3 regions of the Duganella paludis genome follow, and region 2 is predicted to be linked to each of the others. Evidence: predicted binding sites of a transcription regulator. Region 2 holds the regulator's gene; each other region holds the start of a gene.
What was found. The regulator sigma-54, encoded in region 2, starts transcription at its own class of promoters, with help from an activator protein. The targets are predictions, from matches to a motif close to TGGCANGNAANCTGCTTT.
Positions count from the first base shown of each region.

Region 1: ACXZ1M_RS16535 (flavin monoamine oxidase family protein) is a predicted target of sigma-54. The motif match lies at 1,012-1,029, and genes of this name have one in related genera.
Region 3: ACXZ1M_RS08115 (isopenicillin N synthase family dioxygenase) is a predicted target of sigma-54. The motif match lies at 1,352-1,369, and genes of this name have one in related genera.

Region 1 is NZ_CM136922.1:3,731,526-3,733,791, forward strand. Features, by position in the region: gene ACXZ1M_RS16530 (Mu transposase C-terminal domain-containing protein) at 1-846, shown strand, start outside; gene ACXZ1M_RS16535 (flavin monoamine oxidase family protein) at 1,090-2,266, shown strand, end outside.
Region 2 is NZ_CM136922.1:3,609,364-3,611,629, reverse strand. Features, by position in the region: gene hpf (ribosome hibernation-promoting factor, HPF/YfiA family) at 1-193, opposite strand, end outside; gene ACXZ1M_RS16030 (RNA polymerase factor sigma-54) at 271-1,743, opposite strand; gene lptB (LPS export ABC transporter ATP-binding protein) at 1,750-2,266, opposite strand, start outside.
Region 3 is NZ_CM136922.1:1,811,569-1,813,834, forward strand. Features, by position in the region: gene ACXZ1M_RS08110 (branched-chain amino acid ABC transporter substrate-binding protein) at 1-285, shown strand, start outside; gene ACXZ1M_RS08115 (isopenicillin N synthase family dioxygenase) at 282-1,262, opposite strand; gene ACXZ1M_RS08120 (ABC transporter substrate-binding protein) at 1,635-2,266, shown strand, end outside.

The DNA of each region.
Region 1 (2,266 bases), 120 kb from region 2:
ATGGTGTGTGGCGTGTACGTCGCCCTGGGCGAGGTGCAGTGGACACACGGCATGCTGGCCCTGGCCAATTGCAGCGCCGACAAGCAGCGCTTCAGCCAGCAGTTCGGCCGCCGCATCGAGGCCGAGCAGTGGCCCTGCCGCCACCTGCCCGAGGCGCTGTTCGCCAACGCGGCGCTGACGCTGGGCTGGAGCGGCGACACCTTGCTCAACAACTTCAATCTGCGCTGCGTGGCGGCGGACAGCGGTCCCGACGACTGGCGCGCCGTGCTGGAAAAACGCTTTCGCCTGCTGGCGCCGGCGCAGGCCGGTGCGCCGGGGCGGCTCGACGGCGTGCTCGATATCGAGCAGTTCACCCGCATCGTGGTCGACTGTATTTTGTACTACAACAGCCGCCTGCAATGCGCCCACGCCAGCGGCGCCACGCCCTTGCAGTTGTGGGACTGGGGCCGCGAGCATCGCGGCGGCGGCTTGAAGATCTATCCCGAACACTTGATCCGCTGCAGCCTGATGCCGGTGGCCCAGGCCACCGTCACCAGCCAGGGCATCGCGCTGTTCGACAGTCTTTATTGCTGCACGCGCGCCATCGACGAGCGCTGGTTCGAACGGGCGCGCACGCGCGGTCCATGGCCGGTGCGGGTGGCCTACGATCCGGCCAACCTGGATACGATCTACTTCCTCGATCCGGCCGCGCCGCTGCAGTTCCACGCCTGCCACCTGGCCGACGCCAGCGCGGCGCACCAGCACTTGTCGGCGGCCGAGATCGCGCGCCTGCCACGCACCCAAATGGCGCTTGCCGCAACGGCGCTACGTAGCACTACGCAGAGCCCGCGCAGCCTGGTCGCCTGACCGTCCTTCAAATAAAGTCTGTTCACCGCCGCCGTCCGGTCACGCATTTCCGCGTGTCCGGACGGCGGCGCTGACACGTGTGAACAAACATTGTTTTATATTGTTTATCTAGTTTCGTAAGGGAAGCCCTGAGCTGCGAAACGTCTTTATTTTCTGGTCATGCTGTGGCACGCCAATTGCTAGATGGGAACTATGGGATAGCAAGTCGCCCAAGGATCTTTCAGCAGACTGGTGAGGAAGCAGATGGATAGTAAAAACGTAAAACAGTATAAATCGTTTAGCTCATTTACGAGGAGGGACTTCCTGTATCGCGCGGCAGCTGTCGGCGGTACGGGATTGCTGTTGAATACCATGAGCGCGTGGGGCATGGGCATCGAATCCACCGCCTCGGCGCCGCCGGCCCTGAGCGGCAGCGGCAAGGGCAAGAAGGTGCTGATCCTGGGCGCCGGGCTGGCCGGGCTGACCGCCGCCTTCGAGCTGGAGAAGCTGGGCTACAAGGTGCAGATCCTGGAGGCGCGCGCCTTCGCCGGCGGCCGCTGCCAGACCGCCCGCAAGGGCTTCAGCCTGACCGAACTCGGTGGCGAAAAGCAGACCTGCGCCTTCGACGACGGCCACTACATCAACCACGGTCCATGGCGCATTCCGTTGCACCACCAGTCGACGCTGCACTACACCAAGCTGTTCGAGGTGCCGCTGGAGGTGATGGTCAACGATAACGACCACGCCTATGTCTACTCCGAGAACGCCGGGCCGTTCGCCGGCAAGCGCATGCGCGTCAAGGAGATCAAGGCCGACATGCGCGGCCACGTGGCCGAACTGCTGGCCAAGTCGGTCAAGAATCATGCGCTGGACCAGGAGCTCACCGCCGACGACCAGCGCCTGCTGCTCGACTACCTGGCGCGCGAAGGCGCGCTGACGCCGGGCGAGCTGCAATACAAGGGCCGCAGCGGCCGTGGTTTCACGGTCAATCCGGGCGCCGGCCTGTCGCCGGGACCGGGCACGCCGTCCGATCCGCTGGGCTTCAAGGACCTGCTGGCCTCGAAGCTGGGCAATGTCTACACCGCCGTGCACGACTTTCCGATGCAGGCCACCATGTTCCAGCCGGTCGGCGGCATGGACGCGATTCCGAAGGCGTTTGAAAAACGCGTCGGCAAGAACATCCGCTACAAGGCGGAAGTACAGACCCTGCGCCAGGACGGCAAGGGCGTGACGGTGACCTACAAGGACACCGGCACCAACCAGCTCGGCACCATCAAGGCCGACTACTGCCTGTGTACCATTCCCCTGTCGGTGCTGCGCCAGCTCGACACCGATTTCTCGGACAAATTCAAGCAGGCCGTGGCCTCCGTGGCGTATGCGCCGGTGGGCAAGATCGGCCTGCAGATGAAGCGCCGCTTCTGGGAAGAGGACGACCATATCT
Region 2 (2,266 bases):
TTTTACCCGACATGCGCAGGTTGATTTCAGCCTTCTGGCGTTTATCTTTCTCTTTAAGGTTATCTACGGTCAGGATGACAGCAATATCAATCACTTGATCAAAGTGGCGGGTGACACGTTCCAGTTTATTCTGCACGTACTCGCGAATAGCCGAGGTCACTTCGAGATGATGTCCACTGATGGTGAGATTCATACACACTCCTAAAGATAATGTCGCTTCTAACGGTTAGTGCGGTGCCCTTTGCTACCGGGCGCGCAGGAACCAAGTAACTACAAAGATTTACGGAGGCTGACTGGTGGGATTTTGAGAGCTTCGCGATATTTGGCAACAGTTCGCCGCGCAATCACCATGCCTTGTTCTCCCAGCATGTCCGCAATCTTACTGTCGGATAAAGGATTTTTCGGGTCTTCTGCTCCTGTCAGTTGCACGATCAATGCACGTATCGCCGTCGAACTTGCTTCACCCCCCGCTTCGGTGGCGACATGGCTACCAAAGAAATATTTCAACTCAAACATGCCATGCGGGGTCAGCATATATTTCTGAGTTGTTACCCGAGAAATAGTACTCTCGTGTAAACCCAGTGTATCAGCAATTTCGCGAAGCACAAGGGGCCGCATGGCAACCGCGCCATGCGAGAAAAAGTTCTTTTGTCTTTCTACTATCGCTTGCGCCACCCGCAGGATCGTATCGAAGCGCTGGCGCATATTCTTGATCAGCCACTTGGCCTCTTGCAATTGCGCGCCCATGGCGCCCTCGCCCTTGCCCTGCTTGAGCAAGTTGGCGTACATGGCGTTCACGCGCAGGCGCGGCATGACGTCGTTGTTCAGGCTGACCTGCCAGCCGTTGCGCGATTTCTTCACGATCACGTCCGGCACCACATAGTCCGACACGTCGGACGCGAAGGCCGCGCCCGGATGCGGATTGCACTGGCGGATCACGGCCTGCGCTTCACGCAAGTCTTCATCGTCGCACAGCAGGGTCTTTTTCAGCTTGTTGAAATCGCGCTGCGCGAACCAGGTCAGGTGGTTCTCGACGATGGCCAGCGCCATGCGCCGCGTCACCATCGGCACGCCCGGCAAGCGCTTGATTTGCAGCGCCAGGCATTCGGACGCGTTGCGCGCGCCCACGCCCATCGGATCGAAGCTTTGCAGCAGGCTCAGGGCCGTCTGCAGTTCCTCGATCTCGACTTCCAGTTCTTCCGGCAGGCGCGCGTGGATTTCTTCCAACGCTTCCTCCAGGTAGCCGTTCTCGTCGAGCGCATCGATGATCAGTTCGACCAGCGCGCGGTCGCGCATTTCCAGCACCGTCACGCGCATCTGCTCCATCAGGTGCTCGCGCAGCGTGCAGTGATGGGCTTCGAGTTGCGGACGCGATTCCTCGTCGTCGCTGTTCTTGCTGCGGCCGGCGTCGCCCCAGTCCATATCGGCTTCGGCGGTGGTGCTCTCGGTGTCGGCGGCCGGGCCGTCGTAGGCGTCGGCCTCGGCGGCCGGTGCTTCGTTGGGCGGACCTTCGGGCGGCGCTTCGCCGACCGGCGCCTGCTGGTTGATGGCGCCATCGGACAGCAGCCGCAGCGAGTGGTCGAGCGGATCGTCGAGACGTTCCAGCAGCGGGTTATCGGTCAGCAGCTGTTCGAGTTCCTGGTGCAGCTCCAGCGTCGACAGTTGCAGCAGCCGGATCGACTGCTGCAACTGGGGCGTCAACGCTAAGTGCTGCGACGTGCGCAGTTGCAAAGACTGTTTCATTGAGGGTTACATGCGGAAATGTTCACCCAGGTAGACACGACGCACCGATTCGTTGGCGATGATGTCGTCCGGACGGCCGGAGGCCAGCACCGTTCCCTGGTTGATGATATATGCGCGGTCGCAGATGCCCAGCGTCTCGCGCACATTGTGATCGGTAATGAGGACGCCGATGCCGCGTTCCTTGAGGAAGCGCACGATGCGCTGGATCTCAATCACGGCAATCGGGTCGACCCCGGCGAATGGTTCATCGAGCAGCACGAAGCGCGGATTGGTGGCCAGGGCGCGCGCAATCTCCACCCGGCGGCGTTCGCCCCCGGAGAGCGACAGCGCCTGGTTCTCGCGCAGCTTTTCGATTTGCAAATCGGCCAACAGGGTATTCAGCCGTTCATCAATGGCAGCCTTGGATAAAGGCTTGCCGTCCACTTTCTGAATTTCGAGGACGGCGCGGATATTCTCTTCCACGGTCAGCTTGCGGAACACCGACGCTTCCTGTGGCAGGTAGGACAGGCCGAGCGAAGCGCGG
Region 3 (2,266 bases), 1.8 Mb from region 2:
AAGGCATCGACCGGCCCGGCCTTCAAGGCCAAGTTCAAGGCGCGCTTCAAGCAGGAGGCCGATGTGTACGCGGCCGCCTACTACGACGCCGTCATGATGTACGCGCAAGCGATGCAGAAAGCGAATTCGATCGACGCGCAGAAGGTACAGGCGGTCATCAGCGCCGGTTCGTATCAAGGCGTGGCCGGCGTTTATGCGTTTGACGCCAAAGGCGACATGAAGCAATCGCCAGTAACCATCTTCACCTTCAAGGCCGGCCAGCCTTCGCCGCTGACGACGTATTAATACGCTTTGAAGTTGGCGGCGACGCGCTGCTTCAGGTAGTCGTCGGCGCTGATGGCCGGGTATTTTTTGCCCGGCCCTTCGATCATCACATCCCGGTTGGCTTGGCAGAAGAACGCCAGGCTGTATCGCGGCCCCAGGTATTCATCCGGCAGCGGGTTTTTCACGCGATGGAAATTCGACGGCAGCTGATCGTCGCTCCAGCGCATCAGCATGTCGCCGATATTGCAGGTGATGACATCGTCCGCCGGCTCGATGCTGGTCCACTCCTGCGCATCCATCTCCTTGCCCGGACAGACCTGCAGCCCGCTCTGGTTCTTCTGCTGGAACAGCAAGGTAAGGCAATCGAAGTCGGTATGCGCACCCGCGCGCCACAGTCCCAGCTTGTCCTTGATCGATGGGTCGATGGCGTAGTAATGCAGCAGCCGCAAGGTGCTCTGGTAACTCGCCTGCTGCGGATCGTGCGCCTTGGTGAAGAAATCGCTGTCGAATCCCAGCTTGTCGGCAAAGCAGGACAACAAGCGCATGCCGACCTGCCAGCACTGCGATTCGAATTCCAGCATGGTCGCGCGGAAGCCAGGCAGCTCTTCCTCGCTCGGCCACAGCACACTCATATGCGGACGCGTGATCTGGTACGACTCTTTCTGATCGGCGGTGCCGGTCGATGGCCGCACCTGCGCCTTGCTCTCCCAGCCGGCGTTGTCGGCCTTGCGCAGCGGGTACTGCGCTTTCACCGCATCCGGCAGCGCGAAGAAGGACTCCGCCGCCGCAAAGGCCGCGCGCACTCTATCCAGATCGATGCCGTGATTGCGCACCTGGAAAAATCCCACATCCACCGATGCAGCCCATAGCTCATCGGCGATCTGCGCCTTGCGTGTGTTGAAGTCCGAAAGATCGATGCGGCGGATTTCGCGCTTGCCGGTTTCGGTGCCGAGCGTGCCCATACGGGCTTCTTTGTTCAGTTCTTTGAGTGCGTACATAAGCGTTCCTCTTGAATGGATGAAGGATTCAAGAGCAATTCCCTGCAGGCCTGGGCGGCCGCTGAACGCTTATACTCTCGCCGCCTGTCGATGCAAATTCCAGGCCAGCGAAAAAGCACATGATTAAGGCGCTGCCGCACCAATATCGATATCGCTCGCATCACCATGGTGCGCGCACCGCCCCGCGCACGGGCAAAAGCGGTGGCACAGGATTTGCATCACACAAGGGCAAGAGTATAAGCGTTCACCTGAGGTTAGCCGCAGGGGGAAATTGCTCTTGAAGCTGCGCCAGTGCGCACCTTCAAGAAGCGCTATGCTCTTCATGATTGGTGCGGTTGCGGGCGCGTTATCAACGCTCTCTGGAAGACCATCATGCGACTACGCTCCTGCCTTACCTTCTGCTTATCCTTGTGCCTCGGCGCCCCCGCGCTGGCCGCCGACAAAGTCACCTTCCTCACCTCGTGGTACGCGCAAGCCGAACATGGCGGCTTCTATCAGGCTGTCGCCACCGGCAACTACAAGAAGCATGGACTCGATGTGACCATCCGCATGGGCGGCCCGCAGGTCAACGGCGTGCAGATCCTCAGCAGCGGCCAGGCCGATTTCCTGATGGGCTACGACCTGCAGGTGCTGAAGAGCGTGGAGACCGGCGTGCCGATCACCACCGTGGCCGCCAGCTTCCAGAGCGAACTGCAAGGCATGATGACGCACGACGACGTGAAAAGCCTCGCCGACCTGAAAAGCCGCACCGTGCTGGTCTCCACCTCCGGCCGTACCACGTGGTGGCCGTGGCTGAAGAATAAATACCAGCTCGATGATGCGCAGTCGCGCGTCTACACCTTCAACCTGCAGCCCTTCTTTGCCGATCCGCGTTCGGCGCAGCAGGCCTACGCATCGTCGGAAGTTTTCGCCGCCACCAAAGGCGGCGTGAAAGCGAAGTTCTTCCTGTTCGCCGACGACGGTTATCCGCCCTACGGCACCACCATCGTCACCATGCAGAAGAC